4 regions of the Pseudomonas sp. R2-7-07 genome follow, and region 2 is predicted to be linked to each of the others. Evidence: predicted binding sites of a transcription regulator. Region 2 holds the regulator's gene; each other region holds the start of a gene.

Region 1 (5,124 bases), 2.5 Mb from region 2:
GCACCTTTCTCCAGGTGAATCGGTGCGCGAGCAGCTTCGTCATAGCGGAAGGTTTTCAGCTCGCGTTTCGGTGGTGTTACCAGCCCGGCCCACACCGTCTCGATCGAGGCCACGATCATCGCGCCCACCAATACCACGGCCATCGGGCCGCGTTCGGTGTCGAACAGGCAGACAACCCGTTCGTTACGCGCAAACAGTTCCGGCACGTTTTCGGCGGTGGTCTGGTTCACCGAGAAAATCCGCCCCGGCACATAGACCATCTCGCGCAGGGTACCGGCCAGTGGCATATGTACGCGGTGATAGTCCTTGGGCGACAAGTAGATAGTGGCGAAGTCACCGCCCATGAACGGCGCCGCCAGCGCTGCGTCGCCGCCGAGCAATTCCAGCACGCTGAAACTGTGGCCCTTGGCCTGGAACACACGGCCATGTTCTATCGGGCCGAGCTGGCTGACCGCACCATCGGCCGGGCTCAGTACGGCGCCGGGGGTCGGGTCCAGCGGGCGCGCACCGTCTTTCAATGCGCGGGTAAAGAAGGCGTTGAAATGCTCGTAGGCGGTCACGTCTTCAACCAGTGCCTGGGACATGTCCACCTGGTAACGCTTGGCGAACCAGCGGGTGAAGGCGTTCTTGAACCAGCGCACACGGCACTCGGCAATGCAGCCGGCCAAGCGCGACAGCAGGTGGTGCGGCAGCAAGTACTGACTGAGGATAAACAACTGCTTTTTCATTAAGTGTCCTTAAGCTTCAAATCTCGACGGGGGTGTCGGGGTGGTTGCCCCATTCGCCCCAGGAACCGGCATAACCTTTGACTCGCGGATAACCGAGCGCCTTGGCCACCAGGTAGGTGAAGCCAGAGCGGTGGTGGGTCTGGCAGTGGGTGATGATTTCTTTATCGCGGGTCAGCCCGAGGTCTTCGAGGATTTGCGGCATGTCGCGGCGGATACGCAGGCTACGCGCCTTGTCCATGCCGGCGGTCCATTCGAAGTTCACCGCGCCGGGAATGTGCCCGGCTTTGGCCGCGAGCACTTTTTCGCCGGAATACTCCAGCGGGCCGCGTGCGTCCCAGATACCCAGGTCGGCTGCGCCCAGCCGGCTTTGCAGGTATTCGCGGGTGGCGGTGGGGCCGTCGTGCAGCGTAAGGCTGACCGGGCCACCGGCTGGCGCGGGCACCTCGGTGGAAACCGGATGCTTTTCTTCCAGCCACGCCAGAAGGCCGCCGTCGAGGTAGTGATACTTCTGATGGCCGATGACGTCGAGCATCCAGATAAAACGACCGGCCCAGCCGCCGCCCTCGTCGTCGTAGACCACATAGGTGGCGTCGGGGGTGTGGCCCAGCTCGCCGAACAGCTTTTCCAGGTCGGCCTTGTGCGGCAGCAGGCCTGGCGCGGGGGGCTGGCCCAATTGGGTGCGCTTGGGGTCAACGAAATGCGCGCCGGGGATATGCCCTTCGGCGTAGCGGGCGGCACTGGTGAGGTCCACCAGAATCAGGTGGTCGGCATCCAGGCGACCTTGCAGGTCGCTGGATTCGATCACCAGCGGCAAGCCAGAGAAGTCAGGCATGTGAGGTCTCCTGGGCACAAATGTTGGCGATAAAGGAGGGCGATTGTAGCGCAAGCATCAGGCGCTGCGGTTGGTAAAGCTGTGCAGGGCCTTTTCGATGCATTGCGCGGTTTTACCAAAGGCTTGCACGGTGGTTTCCGAGAACGGCCCGCCACCCTGGTCCGCCACCATCAGCATCACCACGCGGCCATTGCAGCTCAGCGAGCGCAACAGCAGGTGCTCGCCGGTAAACAGGCGGCGCAGGATCGGTGGCAGCAGGGCGGCGAACTGTGCATGGTTGTCAGGGCTGAGACGCACCTGGGCGGACTTTTCCAGCAGGCGTTGCAGCAATGTACTGTTAACCACATCCAGGCTCAGGTTGGCAGCGTCCCTGGGCAAGCCATCGGCCTGATGCACACGCAAGGTGCTCAAAGCGCGATCCGCCATGAACAGCAATACGCGTTGCATGCCGCTGGCGACCAGGGCTTCCTTGGCGCAAGTGGTCAGGTGCATCGCATTGGCAAAGCGGCTCGGCTCGACCAATAGCTCGGTGCAGCGGCTGCGCCACAGTGCCAGTGCTTCGGCCGTGGGCGGCGGCGCGGGCAACAGGCCACGATGGACTTTTTGCACATGCCACGGCCAGATCAGCGACAGGGCCGGGTGCCAGAGGTCAGGCATCAAGGTGCTGCGCGCGCTGGTCACCGCTTGTTGGTGCACTTGCTGCTGCACATCGCCCAATGGCTCCTGCAGGTACAGCGCAGTGAGGTATTGCCAGCGCTCGGTGTGCGGACAGGTCCAGGACTCCTGCGCCGACATTGCCAGGCCATTGGCCAACAATACGGTGTTGGCCGGCTGGTTCAGCCAGCGGCGCAGGTTGGGGTCGGCGTCGAGTAATTGCTGGTGGCGCAGAGGGTCGTCTTCGCGCGCGATGCGCAAGGCCTTGACCAGCAGGCGACGCTCGCCCAGCAGCAGGTGATAGCCCTGGGATACCCAGATAGGCAGGTGCCAGGCCGCAGTCAGGCCAAGGCACAGGTCCAGCAGGCGCACGCCGAATAATTGCTGCTCGACCTGGTGCGCCGACTCGCCTTTGTGGATCACCCGCAGTTCCCATTCCTCCAGGAGCTTGGGGTAGGCGACGGCCATCGGCCACAACGGTGACAGAAACAACAGGCTGCCCCAATGAATATCCTGCCACAGACGCGCCAGGCGGTTGCCGAACAAGCCGTTGGCCTGCTGCGAGGCATGTTGGCTGATCAACAGCAGCTGGCGCAGCGCTACGGGAATTTCATCGGCCGGCACCGAAGGCAGGCGTGCCAGCAGTTCCTCGGCGCGCTTGAGACCGAGGCGGTTGAGCGCCACTTCGAGGTTTTCCGCCGGTTCCGCCAGGCTGCCGTGAGTGTGGCTGTTGGCCTCGCGCATCACGCTGAGCACCAGGGCCGGGCTGTCTTGCATCAGCTCGGCGATGTCCCTTAATGAGCTGCGGCTGTCGCGGATGGCTTTGCACACACGCTCGTGGCTGGCCTGGGGAACGGGCAGCAGCACGTCGTCCAGGCACTTGATCCAGGCGGCGAGTGTGGCGGGTTTTGCAGTTGGAACTGTCGTTTCATTAGCCATGATTGGGGCGCGATCGTCACTTGTGTTCAACACGCCCGGAACGGGCTGAATTGGCTTTTCGCCTTAACGGGCTATAGTCTGGCGCAGTTTTGCCGATAAGTAGAACAAGAGTTTTCCAGCTGCACCCACTATGTCCATGAACCCGACGGCGCAAGTACAGATCCCCTATGGCTAAAATTATCGGCATCATTGTCGTCCTCGCAAGTGTGCTCGGTGGGTACGTCCTGTCCCACGGTAAAATCGCCGCGCTGATCCAGCCGTTCGAAGTGATGATCATCGGTGGCGCCGCCTTTGGCGCCTTCCTCCAGGCCAACCCCGGCTACATGACCATGCATGTGATCAAGAAGTCGCTGGGCATGTTCAGCTCGCGCTTCTCGCACACGTTCTATCTGGAAGTGCTGGGGCTGGTCTACGAGATCCTCAACAAGAGCCGCCGCGAAGGCATGATGGCGATTGAAGGAGACATCGAAGACGCCGCCGCCAGCCCGATCTTCGCCAAATACCCGGCCGTGCTCAAAGACGAGCGCATGACCGCGTATATCTGCGATTACCTGCGCATCATGTCCTCCGGCAACATGGCCCCCCATGAGCTCGAAGGCTTGTTCGACATGGAGCTGTTCAGCCTCAAGGAAGAGCTGGAGCATCCTTCCCACGCGGTGACTGGCATTGCCGACGGCATGCCCGGTTTCGGTATCGTCGCGGCGGTGCTGGGTATCGTGGTGACCATGGCCTCCCTGGGCGAGGGCGACCAGGCGGCCATCGGCATGCACGTCGGCGCGGCGTTGGTCGGTACCTTCTTCGGTATTCTCGCGGCCTACGGTTTCTTCGGCCCGCTCGCCACGTCGCTGGCCCACGATGCCAAGGAAGAGATCAACCTCTACGAAGCGATCAAGGCGTGCCTCGTGGCTTCGGCATCCGGCATGCCGCCCTCGCTGGCGGTAGAGTTCGGACGCAAAGTGTTGTACCCGAAACATCGCCCAAGTTTCGCCGAGCTGGAACAAGCGGTTCGCGGTCGCTAAGCCATGGAAAACAACCAGCCGATCATCATCAAGCGCGTCAAGCGCTTCGCAGCGGGGCACCATGGCGGCGCCTGGAAAATCGCCTTTGCCGACTTCGCGACGGCAATGATGGCGTTCTTCCTGGTGCTGTGGCTGATGTCCACCGCTACCCCTGAACAGAAGATCGCCATCGCGGGTTACTTCAAGGACCCGATTGGTTTTTCGGAAAGTGGCACGCCCTTCGTGATCGACCTGGGTGGCTCGCCGCAGTTGGCGCCTGAGCGCACCATCAACCCGGAAGTGCAGACCGAATCGCCCCAGGAAAAAATCCCGATCGAGCGCGATAAGGTCGAAACCATGGCCGAACAGGTTGAGAAAGAACGCCTCGAGCTGTTGTTGCAGGAGCTGCAGACCAAAGTTGAGGAGAACCCGCAACTGCTGAAGTTCAAGGATCAGATTTCCTTCGAGATCACTCCGGAAGGCTTGCGCATCCAGATCACCGACGCCGCCAACCGGCCGATGTTCGATTCCGGCAGCGCACGCTTGAAGCCGTACTTCGAAGATATCCTGCTGGCCATGGCCGACACCATCAAGGCGGTGCCGAACAAGATCAGTATCAGCGGCCACACCGATGCCAAGCCCTATGCGGGGCAGGGCGACTTCGGCAACTGGGAACTTTCGGCCAACCGCGCCAACGCCGCCCGCCGTGCGCTGGTGGCTGGCAGCTACCCGGACCCGCAAGTGGCGCGGGTGGTGGGCTTTGCGTCATCGCAGCTGTTTGACCCCAAGGAACCGTTCAACCCGATCAACCGTCGGATCGACATCGTTGTGCTGACCAAAAAGGCCCAGCGTGCGATCGAGGGCGATCAACCGCCACCGCCACAGCCGGCTCAGGGTGAAGGCGCCCCCGGTGAAGTGCCGGCGGACCCGAACGCGCTCCCGCCAGGGCAGGAGCCGCTGCCAGCCCATGAAC
Region 2 (5,124 bases):
AAGAGTCAAGATACTGCCGCGCTGGTGGCGGCGGTGCGGGTCGGTTTGTCCCGCGCCATCGTGCAAAGCATTGTAGGCGTTGAGTCTGAGCTGCCTGTTATCACCTTGGAGCCAAGGTTGGAACAGATATTGCTCAATAGTATTCAGAAGGCAGGGCAAGGCCAGGAAGAGGGCGTCCTGCTGGAGCCAAGCATGGCTGAAAAGCTGCAGCGTTCGTTGATCGAAGCCGCGCAGCGCCAGGAAATGCAGGGCCAACCGGTGATTCTGCTGGTGGCCGGTCCGGTCCGCGCGATGTTGTCGCGCTTCGGGCGCCTGGCAGTACCGAATTTGCACGTGTTGGCTTACCAGGAAATTCCTGACAATAAGCAAGTGACTATCGTCGCGACAGTAGGGCCCAACGGCTGAGGGTAGTGGGTTATGCAAGTAAAGCGTTTTTTCGCCGCCGATATGCGTCAGGCCATGAAGTTGGTCCGCGATGAGCTGGGCGCCGATGCCGCGATTATCGGTAACCGTCGTATTGCCGGCGGTGTCGAGCTGACGGCTGCCCTGGATTACACGCCTCAGGCCCTGGCTCCGCGTGTGCCGAACATGGAGCTCGAAGACGAGCTGCGCAAGACCGCTTCGCGCATCGTCTCGGCCCAGGCCGAACTGAGCATGCGCGGTGACAGCGACGCCACCACCAACCGCCAATTGTTCGCCGGCCTGCCACTGACCGCCGCCGAGCCGCTGGTGGAACCTACGTTTGTCGAGCCGCCACGTCCTGCAGCGCCAGCCCCGGCCGCCGCAGTCGACCAGCGTGTGTTCGATTCGATGCGCTTTGAACTCAACGGCCTGCGCGAGCTGCTTGAAGTGCAGCTGGGCTCGCTGGCCTGGAGCCAACTGCAAGGCAGCAAGCCGCAACAAGCCAACCTGTGGCGCCGGCTGCAGCGCATCGGCCTGTCCGGGCCGTTGTCCCGCGACCTGCTGGCGCTGACCGCCGAAGTCGAAGAGCCGCGCCAAGCCTGGCGCATGCTGCTGGCGCACTTGGCGCGGATGATCGCCACCCCGGAAATCGAACCCCTGGAAGAAGGCGGTGTGATCGCCATGGTCGGCCCCGCCGGCATGGGCAAGACCACCACCCTGGCCAAGCTGGCCGCGCGTTATGTGCTCAAGTACGGCGCATCGAATATCGCGCTGGTGAGCATGGACAGCTACCGCATCGGCGCCCAGGAACAGCTCAAGACCCTGGGCCGTATCCTCAATGTGCCGGTGACCCACGTCGACCCGGGCCAGTCCCTGGCCAATGCCCTCGACCCGCTGCTGCGCAAGCGCGTGGTGTTGATCGATACCGCCGGCCTGCAAGCCAGCGACCCGGCCCTGCGCATGCAGCTCGAAAGCCTGGCCGGACGCGGCATCAAGTCGAAAAATTACCTGGTGCTTGCAACCACCAGCCAGAAACAGGTTCTTACCGCTGCCTATCACAGCTACAAACGCTGCGGCCTGGCCGGTTGCATCCTGACCAAACTGGATGAAACCGCCAGCCTCGGCGAAGTGCTGAGCCTGGCGATCAGTCATGAATTACCGGTCGCCTACCTGACCGACGGGCCGCGGATCCCGGATGATTTGCATCTGCCGCGCCGTCATCAGTTGGTCAGCCGTGCTGTCAGTGTGCAAATGCAAGACGAGCCTAGCGAGGAAGCGATGGCCGACATGTTCGCCGACCTTTATCACAACCCGGCAAAGCGGGTGGGATAAGGCAGGATGAACACCGTGAAATGTACCTACATCGATGGTCTGCAAGCGATACACGCGACCAAGCCATGTAGCCTGCGTCTAAGCAAGACAAGGTAAAGAAATAAAATGGGCAGCATGCATCCCGTACAGGTGATCGCGGTGACCGGCGGCAAAGGTGGCGTCGGCAAAACTAACGTGTCAGTGAATTTGTCCCTGGCCCTGGCAGAGCTTGGCCGTCGCGTCATGCTGCTGGATGCTGACCTGGGCCTGGCGAACGTGGACGTTCTGCTGGGGCTGACACCCAAACACACGCTCGCCGATGTGATCGAAGGCCGCTGTGAGCTACGCGATGTGCTGCTCCAGGGCCCCGGTGGTATCCGCATCGTGCCGGCCGCCTCGGGCACCCAGAGCATGGTGCACCTGAGCCCGGCGCAGCATGCCGGCCTGATCCAGGCTTTCAGCGATATCGGCGACAACCTCGACGTGCTGGTGATCGACACCGCCGCCGGGATCGGCGAGTCGGTGGTCAGCTTCGTACGCGCCGCGCAAGAAGTGCTGCTGGTGGTCTGCGACGAACCCACTTCGATCACCGACGCCTACGCTCTGATCAAACTGCTTAACCGTGACTACGGCATGAACCGCTTCCGCGTGCTGGCCAACATGGCCCAGAGTCCGCAGGAAGGGCGCAACCTGTTCGCCAAGTTGACCAAGGTCACGGATCGTTTCCTCGATGTCGCCTTACAATACGTCGGTGCAGTTCCCTATGACGAGTGTGTGCGCAAGGCCGTGCAAAAGCAGCGTGCGGTCTACGAAGCGTTCCCTCGTTCCAAGTGCGCACTGGCGTTCAAGGCGATAGCCCAGAAGGTCGATACCTGGCCGTTGCCTGCCAACCCTCGGGGGCATCTGGAGTTTTTTGTCGAGCGATTGGTGCATCAGACGAGCGCAGGGCCTGTGCTATGACATCCAGCGGCTACAACCTTTACAAAAAGTCGGCCCGTGACAGCCAGGGCGAGTTGATCGAGCGCTATGCGCCACTGGTCAAGCGCATTGCCTATCACCTGCTGGCGCGCCTGCCCGCCAGCGTGCAGGTGGAAGACCTGATCCAGGCCGGGATGATCGGCCTGCTCGAAGTGTCGACTAAATACGACGCGAGCAAAGGGGCGAGTTTCGAGACGTATGCGGGTATCCGTATCCGTGGCGCGATGCTCGATGAAGTGCGTAAAGGGGATTGGGCGCCGCGTTCGGTACACCGCAATACGCGCATGGTCAGTGACGCAATTCGTGCAATTGAAGCAAAAACCGGTCGTGACGCTAAAGATCATGAAGTTGCGGCCGAACTCCAATTGAGTCTCGACGATTATTACGGGATTTTGAACGATACCTTGGGCAGCCGCCTGTTCAGTTTCGACGACCTGTTGCAGGACGGCGAACACGAAGGGCTGCACGAGGACGGCGCGAGCGCGCATATGGAACCGTCGCGCGATCTGGAAGATGAACGTTTCCAGGGAGCGCTGGCGGAGGCCATTGCCAATTTGCCGGAGCGCGAGCGCCTGGTGTTGGCGCTGTACTACGACGAGGAGCTGAACCTCAAGGAAATCGGTGAGGTCCTGGGGGTCAGCGAATCGCGTGTCAGCCAGTTGCATAGCCAGTGCGCGGCCCGCTTGCGGGGGCGGTTGGGAGAGTGGCGCGCGCGCTGACAGGCAGTGTGGGGACACTGCAGACGCTACCGCGAAGGTTTCGGCCTTCGCGGGTTCGCTCCGTGGTGCCCTGGGCAGTCCTTTTTGTGTAACGCCTGTTGATTGAAGTGGCGCGTCCAGGTGCTGGGCGCGTTTAAGACTGCTTGGAGGTCGAATTGGACAAGAACATGAAAATCCTCATCGTTGATGACTTCTCAACGATGCGGCGGATCATAAAAAACCTGTTGCGTGACCTTGGGTTCACTAACACGGTCGAGGCGGACGACGGCATTACGGCGATTCCGATCCTCAACAGCGGGAGCATCGACTTTCTGGTAACCGACTGGAACATGCCCGGCATGACCGGCATCGACTTGCTGCGTCATGTGCGCGCCGATGAAAAACTGCGCAGCCTGCCGGTGTTGATGGTGACCGCCGAAGCCAAGCGTGAACAGATCATCGAAGCCGCCCAAGCCGGGGTAAACGGCTATGTGGTCAAGCCATTCACTGCCCTGGCCTTGAAAGAGAAGATCGAAAAAATCTTCGAACGCATCGGCCATTGATGCTGCCACGGGGGAGCTATGGACCATAACGAAACGTCACAGGGCGATTTTGAGTCGACCCTGAAAAAACATGCTCACCAGTTGGTCGAATGCCTTGAAAAGGGCCAGTTCGGCGATGCGGTGCAGTTGATCCATGAGCTTAACCAGACCCGTGACCGCGGCCTGTACCAGGAAGTGGGCAAGCTCACGCGTGAGCTGCACAGTGCGATCGTCAATTTCCAGATTGACCCGCGCATGCCCCAGGCCGAAGAAATTTCCCAGATCACCGATGCCACCGAACGCCTGTCCTATGTGGTCAGGCTGACCGAGGCGGCGGCCAACCGCACCATGGACCTGGTGGAAAACGCCACGCCTCTGGTCAATGGCATGGCCAATGAAGCCCAGGCCTTGAGCGTTGACTGGGGCCGCTTCATGCGCCGCGAAGTGGGGGCTGAAGAGTTCCGTGAACTGGCGCGTCGGGTCGACGGTTTTCTGTCGCGCAGCGAACAGGAAAACCGCACGGTGGCCGGCAACCTCAACGACATTCTGCTCGCCCAGGATTACCAGGACCTCACCGGTCAAGTGATCAAGCGTGTGACCCAACTGGTCACCGAAGTGGAAAGCAACCTGCTCAAACTGGTGCTGATGGCCGGCCAGGTCGACCGTTTTGCCGGCATCGAACATGACCGCGAAGCGATCCTCTCGGAAAAAGATCCACAAAAACACCTCGCCAAGGGTGAAGGTCCGCAGATTCATGCCGATAAACGTGAAGACGTCGTATCCGGTCAAGATGACGTAGACGATTTGCTGTCCAGTTTAGGCTTCTAAGGAGCACCCACATGAGCTTCGGCGCCGATGAAGAAATCCTTCAGGATTTCCTTGTAGAGGCCGGCGAAATTTTAGAGCAACTGTCCGAACAACTGGTCGAGCTGGAAAGCCGTCCGGATGATGCGAACCTGCTCAATGCAATTTTTCGCGGTTTTCACACTGTAAAAGGGGGCGCCGGCTTCCTCCAGCTCCATGAGCTGGTGGAGTGCTGTCACATCGCCGAGAACGTGTTCGACATCCTGCGCAAGGGTGAGCGTCAGGTTGACTCGGAATTAATGGACGTGATTCTCGAAGCACTGGATGCGGTCAACGCCATGTTCAGCCAGGTGCGTGAACGTGCACCGGTCACCGCCGCCACGCCGGAA
Region 3 (5,124 bases), 330 kb from region 2:
GCGAGGTCATCAGGCCGGAATTTAGCCAGGAAGTCATCTGCGCCGACCTTCTTGACCATTGCCTGATTGAATACCCCCGACAACGAAGTATGCAGGATGATATGTAATTTTTGCATGCGTGGATCGTTGCGTATTTCAGCTGTAAGGGTATAGCCGTCCATTTCCGGCATTTCAATGTCGGAGATCATCATCAGAAATTCTTCTTCCGGCTTCTTGCCCTCATCGACCAACTTGCGCAGGTAATCCAAGGCTTGGCGCCCGTCATTGAGGGCCACCACATCGACGCCGATGGTTTGCAGGCAACGCGTGACCTGCTTGCGGGCGACAGAGGAGTCGTCCACGGTCAACACGCGCAGGGACACCGCCTTGTGCGCTGTCTCGGCATCCACCACACCGACCGAGATGGTCTCCGACGTGGGCGCCACTTCGGCGAGAATTTTCTCTACGTCGATGATTTCCACCAACTGGTTATCAACCCGCGTCACGGCCGTCAGGTAATGATCGCGCCCGGTGCCCTTGGGCGGCGGATGGATCTCTTCCCAGTTCATATTGACGATACGTTCCACCGAGCGCACCAGGAACCCCTGGGTCTTGGTGTTGTATTCGGTAATGATGACGAACGGGCTCTGACGGTCCTGCAAACCAGCGGAGCCGGTAGCCATTGCCAAATCAAGAATCGGAATGGTTGCGCCACGGATATTGGCTACGCCGCATACCACCGGACTGGATTTAGGCATGATCGTCAGCTTGGGACACTGCAACACTTCCCGCACTTTGAACACGTTAATGCCGTACAGCTGCTTGCCGTCCAGGCGAAATAGCAACAACTCCAGGCGATTCTGCCCTACCAGCTGTGTGCGCTGGTTTACTGAATCCATTACTCCTGCCATGCCCAGACTCCTAAATCCCAGAGGTACGATGCGTACCCAACACTAAACGGCACGAGCTTTGCAATTTGCTTGGCTATGGATATTAAAATGACAGTTTCCCGACGTCCAAGCCGCCCAAAGTACCGCAGACTGCTCTGCGCCGCGATGGCGCTGCTTGTCTGGGGCGTGGGCGTTACGGCTCGTGCCGACAACGTCACCCTGCCTGATCTACTTATCGGCGTCACCCAGGGCTTTCTTGAATTCACTGTAGAAGATTATCTGGCGACCACCCAGACTCCGGGGCGCTATGAAATCCAGGTCAACCCATTGGACCCGCGTCTGCGCCTGCCAATGTGTGACAAGGAATTGACAGCCACCCTGGAAAGCCCCGCCCAGCCTATCGGTCGGGTAACCGTTAAAGTCCGCTGTGAGAGCGCCTCCCCCTGGACGGTGTTTGTGCCGGCCCAGGTCAAATTGTTCCGCGACGTGGTGGTGGTAGCGCGCCCGTTGAAGCGCACCGGCATTATTGGCTATGACGATGTTGTGCTGCGTGAGCGGGATATCAGCCTGATCAACCAGGGTTACTTGACCTCCCTGGACCAGGCTATCGGGCAGCGACTCACCCGACCAATGGTCACCGATCAGGTGATCACGCTGGTGCATCTGGAGCAGGCGGAAGTGATTCGCAAGGGTGACCAAGTGGTGATTTCCGCCAGCAGCGGCGGGTTGAACGTAAGAATGCCGGGGGAAGCGCTGTCCAATGGTGGTATGAGCGAACAGATCCGGGTCAAGAACCTCAACTCCAACCGTGTGATCAAGGCACGGGTGACGGCCCCCGGCCAAGTCGAGGTGGCGCTATAGAGACTGGAATCAATTGCCCGCTTTTCCTACACTGTGGGTTGGATGCCGCGCCGTACAGGTTTATTGTCACTAAAGCCTAAAGTTTGTTTGGGTATGGCCGAAAACATGGCAAGCGTCCACTACCCAGAGGTTTTTTTATCATGGTCATTGATTTCAATCGTTTGAACAGCACTCAGCCCTTACCAGGCAACACGCGCACCAACGGTACCAAGGACAGCGTAGAAGCCAAGTCCCAGCCCTTGCCCGCCAAGGCAGAGCAAGCAAGCGCGAGCCAGAGTGGGGAATCGGTACACCTGAGCAATGAGGCTCAACAGTTGCAGAAGGTCACTGACTCGCTGCGCGATCAACCGATTGTCAATAAAGCCCGTGTGGCCGAGTTGAAACAGGCAATCGCCGATGGCACTTATACGGTCGACAGCAACCGTGTAGCCAGCAAGCTGCTTAACTTCGAAGCCGAGCGCTAGGCAAAGGCCTGCGCTGGGCTTCTGGACGCTTAAAACCCAAGGCCAGCCATGCACCACGACGAACATTTGCTTCAACTGATCATTGATGATCTGGCGCCGACGCAGCAATTGCTCGAGCTGCTCAAAGAGGAATCCCTGGCCCTGTATGGCCGGGATATGCCTTTGCTCGAAGAAATACTGGCGCGCAAACAGTCGCTGATTGTGCTGCTCGAACAGCACGGCAAGAAGCGCAGCGAAATCCTCACCAGCCTGGGCCTGCCCGCCGATCACGACGGCCTGGCACAGCTGGCGAGTCATTCTTCGGTCGGCGATCAATTGCTGGCGCAAAGCAAAGAACTCAATCAGTTGCTCGCCCAGTGCCAGGAAGCCAATCTGCTCAACGGCCAGTCGATCCAGCTCCAGCAAGCCACCACCGCCAACCAGTTACGCATCCTTCACGGCGGCGAGCCACCGGCCCTGTATAACGCCCAAGGTTCCACTTCACGCCTGGTCAAGCCAAGCACCCGCAGCCAAGCCTGACGCCGGTTTACAGCGCGAGCTATCCAAGGTGCGCTACATACTGGCAAAATGCCGGTTCTTGCGTGTAGTCGTATTTTGCCTGGAGATGGAACAACTGTGTTCAACGCCCTTAATGCGGAAGATGCACCGCAGCCACCGAAGGTCCTCACCACGCCTCTGGAAATCGCCAGCACTTTGCGAATGCTCCAGGAAAGCCATGATCCATTGATCATCACTTTCCACGAACGCAGCCAACGCTTCCAAAGCTATCTGGTGGATATCGATCGGGATAACAAGACGCTGGCACTGGACGAAATGATCCCGCGCGATGGTGAACGTTACCTGGAAAATGGCGAGCCCTTCCGCATCGAGGGTTTCCATGATGGCGTGCGGGTCGCCTGGGAAAGTAACGGCACGCTGAGCATCAGCGAAAAAGATGGCCACCGTATCTACACTGGCAGCATGCCCGGCGAGGTGGTCTACCATCAACGTCGTAACGCGTTCCGCGCTGCATTGAAGCTGGCGCAATTGGTGAACATCGAACTGGGCGGCGAGAAGCTCAAGGCACCGTTCAATGGCAAGCTGCTGGATATCTCGGCCACCGGATGCAAATTGCGCTTTGAAGGCGACATTTCCGACCGCTTACAGCTGGGCCAAGTCTATGACCGCTTTGTCGCCGCGCTGCCGTTCGGCAACATGACCACCGCTGTCGAGCTGCGTTACCTGCATTTCGAAGACAAGATCAACACCACCTTCGCGGGTGTGCGCTTCCATAACATGAGCGGCCTGGTGCAGCGCCAGGTGGAGCGTTTTGTGTATCAACTGCAGCGCGAAGCTCGACGCTTCGACAAGGATGACGATTTTTAAGCCTTGGACGCAGCTGTAAAAAAACGGGCAGATCCTGATGGGATCTGCCCGTTTTTTCGTTCAGGGGCGTGCCCTGCTCAAATCATGGGGATGATCGTCCGGGTCCGTTGACTCCGGCGGCGTCTGCGCAGCCGGCTCGTCCACCGTGGGTTCGGGCTCTGGCTCAGGAACAGTGGCCTGCATCTGCTCCTGTACCACCTGCTCATCTACCCGTGGATCAAGGGCGGCCACCAACGGCGAACTGGACATGCTGTCAGGCATCGCCACGTGATGCAGCGGCGCATCGTCTACCTGGTGCAGGTTAGTCACCGCCTTCGGCCGAATACGCCATACCAGGATCAACGCACACAAACTGAAGAAGGCGTACAGCATCTGGCTGCCGAACAGCTTCATCAGCACGCCCGCCAGAAGCGGCCCGATACTGGCCCCAATGCCGTAAGTCACCAGCAACATAGCGGTCAGCGACACCCTGCGATCACCTTCCACATGGTCGTTGGAAAACGCCACTGCCAACGGGTAAAGACAAAACTGCACGAGTGAACATAGGAAGCCCGCCACGAACAGCATTTCCAGAGGGACCTGGGTCATGATCGCCAGAGGCAAAGCCGCCACTGCCAAACACAAGGCAAAGCAGCGAATCAGCAGTGCGCGGTCATAGCGGTCCGACAACCAGCCCAGCGGCCACTGCACGAGCAGTCCCGCGAAAATACAGGAGCCCATGAACAAACCGACCTGTTCGGTCGTCAACCCCTGCTGCGAGGCATAGAGTGGTGCCAAGCCGTAGAACGAGCCGACGATCAGCCCTGCGCCCAGCACTGTGCTGAGCGACTGGGGCACACGCTTGATAAAGAAACGCGGCTCCATCGGCGCCGGGTGCAACGGCGCCGGGTGAATGCGGCGGGTCATGGCCACCGGCACCAGACAGAGGGCGAAGCACAGCGCCACCAGCATCAGCAGTTCAAGACCCAGGTGGGGATGCATGACCAGGATCAGCTGGCCCAGCACCAGACCGAGGTAGGAGGCGATCATGTAGCCGCTGAACACTACGCCGCGCTGCTTGGCATCGGCCTGCTCGTTGAGCCAGCTTTCGATGACCATGTACTGGCACATCATTCCCAGGCCCACAATCACCCGCAGTACGATCCACGCCGGTAGCCAATCGATCAAGCCATGACCCAGCACGGCCGCACCGACGATACCGGCGCAGGTCGCGTAGGCGCGTATATGCCCGACACGCGCAATCAAACGGTGCCCGATCTTGCCGCCCAGCACCAGGCCAAAGTAGTTGGCCGCCATCAGCGCACCGACCCACAGGCTATCGGCGTTATCCGCCGCCAAACGCAAGGCCAGATAAGTACTGAGCAGACCGGAGCCGATCAGCATCATCAGGGAAGCGAAATAGAGGGCTCGAAAAGATTTCCAGATTTGGCGCATCGGCGTTCCGAGCGGCTCCTTGCAGTGAGGGGACAGGGCTATCGGCATGATAGTCCGCAGTGGTCGGGTCGGGACAGACGGCATGAGCCGTTTCCGGGATTATTTTGCTTAACCGTTCAGACGCTGTATGC
Region 4 (5,124 bases), 870 kb from region 2:
GATGGCCTCCACGGCCCCGGCCACGTCGCCGCCCAGGCCACCCAGGGCTTTGGGCACGCCAACGCGCAACACATTGGCCTCTGCCAGCCGTGGCAGCACTTCCTGTGGATCGCAACTGCCCACGTCCAGGGCCTGCGCTTGAACATCGAGCCAACGGCTCAAGATTGGGTCAAGCATGTACGTTTCTCCTTGTTCCTACAGGTGGACCATCGCCGGTTCAGCTTGCCGGTTTTTCCCAACGGTATTGCGCCAGCTCCGGGTTCAGCGGCGTGCGCGCAAACACATTAGCGAAATTGCACAGCGTGGCCAGGCTGACGCCCAGGATCACTTCCAGCGCATGCCCGTCGCTGTAGCCGGCGGCGCGGAACGCGTCATAGCCTGCATCGCTGACATCGCCACGGGTAGCGATCACTTCGCGGGTGAACGCGGCGAGTGTCTCATAGCGCGCATTGGGCAACTCACCGCGCTGGCGCAGCGCGTCAATCACGTCTTCGGGCAGTTTGGCTTTGTTACGCGCGACGGCGGTGTGCCCGGCCACGCAAAAATCGCAACCGTGCTGGGTGGCAGCGATCAGTTGCACCACTTCGCGGTCAGCCAGGCTCAGTTCCGACTTGGCATTCAGGCCGGAAACGGTGATGTAGGTTTCCAACGCGGCCGGAGCATTGGCCAGCACGGCGAGCAGATTGGGTATGAACCCTGAGCCTTTCAGCGCGTTTTCCAGAAAGGGCCTGGCGGCTTGCGGCGCGGTTTCAAGGGTGAGCAGCGGTACGCGGGACATGGAGTGGTCTCCTCATGGGTGAATGACTCCAGTCTGTTGGTTATAAAAAAACCGCTCAATAGGCTAAAGTAGCGATTACTTGCTCTAGAGTCTTTTCATTAGATGAATTCGTCCAGCGCGCTCGTCGATTGGTTATTAGACAGCCTTGAACTCAACACTAGCCTGTTCCACGTCGGCCGCTATTGCGGCGACTGGCACGCGAGCACCCATGGGCTGGCCAGGGCGAGTTTTCATTTGATTGTGCAAGGCGAATGCTGGCTGCACATCCACGGCCAGCCTGCGCAGTACCTGAACAACGGCGATGCGGTATTCCTGCTGCGCGACCTGGAATATCGGCTGTCCGGTGCAGACACTGCGCAGGGCGCGCAGGAATGCCCGCGCCGCCCGATGCTGGCGCTCGACAACAACGCCACGGACGGTGTGGGTCTTGTCTGCGGCTTCTTTCATTTCCAGTCCGGGCTGTCGGCGATGATCGTCGACAACCTGCCCGCCTGGATTATCCTGCGCGCCGGCGACCCGTCGTTGACTGCCGCGCGCAATCTGTTCGAACTGATCCTGCAAGAGTGCGAGCGCCAGCCGGCGCCCTCCTCGGCCATGCTCGAACGGCTGTGCCATCTGTTGTTTTTGTATGTGCTGCGTCAACAAGTGCTGGATAACCGCGAATTGGGCGGTCTGGCGGCACTCGCTCGGCACCCGGCATTTTCCAATTTGTTGGAACAGCTGATTGCACGCCCGGCCGAAAACTGGACGCTGGAGAGCATGGCCGCCTGCACCGGGCTGTCACGCTCGGCGTTTTTCAAGCGTTTCAATGAACTGTGCGGACAATCACCCGGCCAGGTGTTGTTGATGATGCGCATGCGCCACGCCTGCCAGTTGTTCAAGGCAGACCAGACCGTGGCCGATGCATCGCTGGCGGTGGGCTATCAATCGGTGGCGGCGTTTACCCGCGCCTTTCATAAAGTCACCGGGCAACAACCGGGCGCCTACCGCCGCGCGCAAAGCTAGCGCCGCAAGCCATTGCCCGGCGCGGCGCACAGCTGCACCAGCCAATCGACAAACACGCGCACCCGCAGGGACAGCTGACGATGCGGCGGGTACAGCGCAGTCAGCGCCATGGTCGGCACCGCCACTTGCGGCAATACCTCCACCAACGTGCCCTCGGCCAGTTGCTCCATGGCGTGATAATGCGGCGCCTGGATCAGCCCGTAGCCGGCTTCACAGGCGGCGAAATACCCATCGGAGCTGTTTACCGCGACCAGCTTCGCCAAGTTGACCGTGCGCAGTTCGGTGCCGAGCTGGAATTCAAGGCCAAAGCGCTTGCCGCTGGCGCTGGAGACGTACTCGATCATCTGATGCCGGGCCAGGTCGTCCAGGCTGGTGGGCACACCCATGCGCTGCAGGTACGCGGGGCTGGCCAGGGTCAACTGGTCCATCATCGCCAGCGGTCGCGCCACCAGCGATTCGTCCAACGCCAGGCCACCGCGCAGCACGCAATCGACCCCTTCGCGGATCAAGTCCACCGGGCGATCATTGAGTCCGATATCCAGCTCGATCTGCGGGTACAGCGCGGTGAACGTCGGCAGCGCCGGAATCACGATCAGACGGCCAATGCCCGACGGCATATCGATGCTCAGCCTGCCTCGCGGGTTTTGCCGGCGCGAGGAAAACACCGCCTCGGTTTCCTCCAGGTCCGTGAGCAACTGCACGCAGCGCTCGTAGTACGCCGCACCGTCGAGGGTCGGGTTGACCTGGCGCGTGGTGCGTTGCAGCAGTTGCACACCGAGGTGTGCCTCCAGTTGCTTGATCAGCACGGTCACCGAGGCGCGCGGCAGTTGCAGGCTGTCCGCCGCCTTGGCGAACCCGCCCAACTCCACAATCCGGGTGAAAACGCGCATGGCATTGAAACGGTCCACGGTGAGCCTCTGAGGATTATTAAGAATTTCCAAATAGTGATAGTGCTTTTAGCCGGTTTATCCAGGTTTTGTCGAGGGCGACAATAGGCGCCTTCATCCAAGGAGCTGAACCATGCGCACTCGTCAACTCGGTAAGAACGGCCCACACGTCTCCGCCATCGGCCTCGGCTGCATGGGCATGAGCGACTTCTATACCCCCGGCCTCGACACCACGCAAGCCATCGCCACCCTGCACCGCGCCCTTGAACTGGGGGTCAACTTCCTCGATACCGCCGACATGTACGGCCCCCACACCAACGAACAGTTGATCGGCAGGGCCATCGCCGGCAAGCGCGATCAGGTGTTCCTCGCCAGCAAGTTCGGCATCCTGCGCGATCCGGCGAACCCGGCGCTGCGCGGTGTGAATGGGCGCCCCGAGTACGTTCGCACGTCCATCGACGGCACGCTGCAACGCCTGGGCATTGAAACCCTGGACCTGTACTACCAGCACCGCATCGATCCCGAGGTGGCCATCGAAGAAACCGTCGGCGCCATGGCCGAGTTGGTGCAACAGGGCAAGGTGCGCTACCTGGGCCTGAGCGAAGCGTCTGCCGCCACGTTGGAACGGGCGCATAAGGTCCACCCCATCAGCGCCTTGCAAAGCGAATACTCACTGTGGAGCCGCGAGCAGGAAGACAACGGCTGCCTCGCCGCCTGCCAACGGCTGGGCATCGCCTTCGTGCCTTACAGCCCGTTGGGCCGGGGCTTTCTGACCGGCGCACTGAAAAGCCCGGAAGATTTCGGCGCTGACGACTACCGGCGATTCAACCCGCGTTTCCAGGGCGAGAATTTTTCGAAAAACCTGCAACTGGTCAAACAGGTGCAGGCGCTGGCGGCGGATAAAGGCATCACGGCGGGCCAACTGGCGCTGGCCTGGGTATTGGCGCAGGGCGACTACATCGTACCGATCCCAGGCACCAAGCAGCGCAAATATCTGGAAGAGAACGTGGCGGCCGTGTCGATCAGCCTGACGCCGACTGAAGTGTCGGCGCTGGCAGCGATCTTCCCGGCGCACGCAACCGCCGGCATGCGTTACCCCGAGGACGTGATGTCGATGCTCAATATCTGACCTGGCGGCGCCGCTCGACGGCGTCGGCACTTTCTTACACACACCTACCTAAAGCTCCTACCGTCCAAGCCGATAGCCCTACGAAGCTCTAACAAAGCCGCGCCGACAATAACGCTTCGTAAGGACGATCCCATGCCCCCACTGCGCTCCATCCAAGCTCGCTATACCCTGTTCCTGGTGCTGTTCGTCCTGGTGTTATTGGTGTTGACTGTCGTGGGTATCGGCCAGTTGGTCGCACCCAAGCTGCAATACACCGAAGAACAGGTGGTACTCAATCGCATCGGCGAAGTGGCCGAACAGATCCAGGGCGAACTGAACAAGGTTCAGGCCCAGCAACGCACCATCACGCAAACGATTCCGCTGCTCGACAGCGACGCCATCGACAAGGTCCTGCCCGGCCTGGTTGATCAATACGGCGAGCTGAAAGTATTCGGCGGCGGTATCTGGCCGCTGCCCAACCAGCGCACGCCTGGGCGTAACAAACACAGCACGTTCTGGCACCGTGACGCCTCGGGCAAGTTGGCGGTCAACACCTTCTGGAATAGTGACCCCGCGCCCAACTATTACGACCAGAGCTGGTACAAGGGCGGCCTCGCCTCGCCCCGTGGCCAATGCGCCTGGGCCGCCGCCTACAAGGACGACGCCAGCCAGGAGCCGCGCACCAACTGCGCCATGGCGATCCAGCGTGACGGCGCCGCCTATGGCGTGGCGACCATCGACGTGACCCTGGGCTTCTTCAATGACCTGGTGGCCAGCAAGGAAAAAGACATCGGCGGGCAAATGCTGATCGTCGAGGGCGACGGCAAGATTATCAGCAACAGCTCGCGCATCAGCAGCCCGGTGGTGTTGAAGAACATCAGCGAACTGACCGGCACCTCGGCCTTTGCCGCCCAGGTCAGCAAAGCCCTTGCCCATCGTGACCAGGCCTTGCAACGCAGCGAGTTTGACAACCAGGGCGTGGCCAGCACGTTCTACATGCGCCCGATCGAGGGCACCCCGTGGTTCCTGGCGACCGCCCTGCCCACCTCGCTGATCACCGCCCAGCGCAATGACGTGCTCGGCAGCCTGGCGTTGCTGCAAATCCCGATGGTGATCCTGCTGGTGCTGCTCGCGGCGTATGCCATTCGCCAGTTGGTACAGCGCATGAAAGCGCTCAAGGGCAATATCGACGCGCTGTCTGCCGGCGACGCCGACCTCACGCGACGCATCACCATCCGCGCCGAAGACGAACTGGGCGCTATCGGTCACTCGGTGAACCACTTTATCGTCTACCTGCAAAACATGATCGGCGAAGTGACCCAGGCCACCGGCGCCATGGCCTCGGG

What was found. Region 2 encodes FliA, which starts transcription of late flagellar genes. Its sites were predicted from a motif close to CTAAAGTTTNNNNNNNNNNNGCCGNTAA; they were not measured.
Region 1: a site for FliA is predicted at 3,225-3,252, ahead of motA (flagellar motor stator protein MotA). Genes of this name have one in related genera too.
Region 3: a site for FliA is predicted at 1,807-1,834, ahead of flgM (flagellar biosynthesis anti-sigma factor FlgM). Genes of this name have one in related genera too.
Region 4: a site for FliA is predicted at 3,848-3,875, ahead of C4J86_RS14165 (methyl-accepting chemotaxis protein). Genes of this name have one in related genera too.

What each region holds. Positions count from the first base shown of each region.
Region 1 is NZ_CP027759.1:633,631-638,754, forward strand. It holds gene asd (archaetidylserine decarboxylase) at 1-728, opposite strand, end outside; gene rhdA (thiosulfate sulfurtransferase) at 745-1,560, opposite strand; gene C4J86_RS02635 (HDOD domain-containing protein) at 1,618-3,153, opposite strand; gene motA (flagellar motor stator protein MotA) at 3,321-4,172, shown strand; gene motB (flagellar motor protein MotB) at 4,176-5,124, shown strand, end outside.
Region 2 is NZ_CP027759.1:3,977,602-3,982,725, reverse strand. It holds gene flhA (flagellar biosynthesis protein FlhA) at 1-405, shown strand, start outside; gene flhF (flagellar biosynthesis protein FlhF) at 418-1,734, shown strand; gene fleN (flagellar synthesis regulator FleN) at 1,840-2,673, shown strand; gene fliA (RNA polymerase sigma factor FliA) at 2,670-3,410, shown strand; gene C4J86_RS18170 (chemotaxis response regulator CheY) at 3,578-3,952, shown strand; gene C4J86_RS18165 (protein phosphatase CheZ) at 3,971-4,759, shown strand; gene C4J86_RS18160 (chemotaxis protein CheA) at 4,771-5,124, shown strand, end outside.
Region 3 is NZ_CP027759.1:4,312,405-4,317,528, forward strand. It holds gene C4J86_RS19740 (chemotaxis protein CheV) at 1-890, opposite strand, end outside; gene flgA (flagellar basal body P-ring formation chaperone FlgA) at 966-1,730, shown strand; gene flgM (flagellar biosynthesis anti-sigma factor FlgM) at 1,871-2,194, shown strand; gene C4J86_RS19755 (flagella synthesis protein FlgN) at 2,243-2,713, shown strand; gene C4J86_RS19760 (flagellar brake protein) at 2,810-3,559, shown strand; gene C4J86_RS19765 (MFS transporter) at 3,620-4,993, opposite strand.
Region 4 is NZ_CP027759.1:3,105,334-3,110,457, forward strand. It holds gene C4J86_RS14140 (acyl-CoA dehydrogenase family protein) at 1-177, opposite strand, end outside; gene C4J86_RS14145 (carboxymuconolactone decarboxylase family protein) at 218-778, opposite strand; gene C4J86_RS14150 (AraC family transcriptional regulator) at 881-1,783, shown strand; gene C4J86_RS14155 (LysR family transcriptional regulator) at 1,780-2,691, opposite strand; gene C4J86_RS14160 (aldo/keto reductase) at 2,804-3,799, shown strand; gene C4J86_RS14165 (methyl-accepting chemotaxis protein) at 3,932-5,124, shown strand, end outside.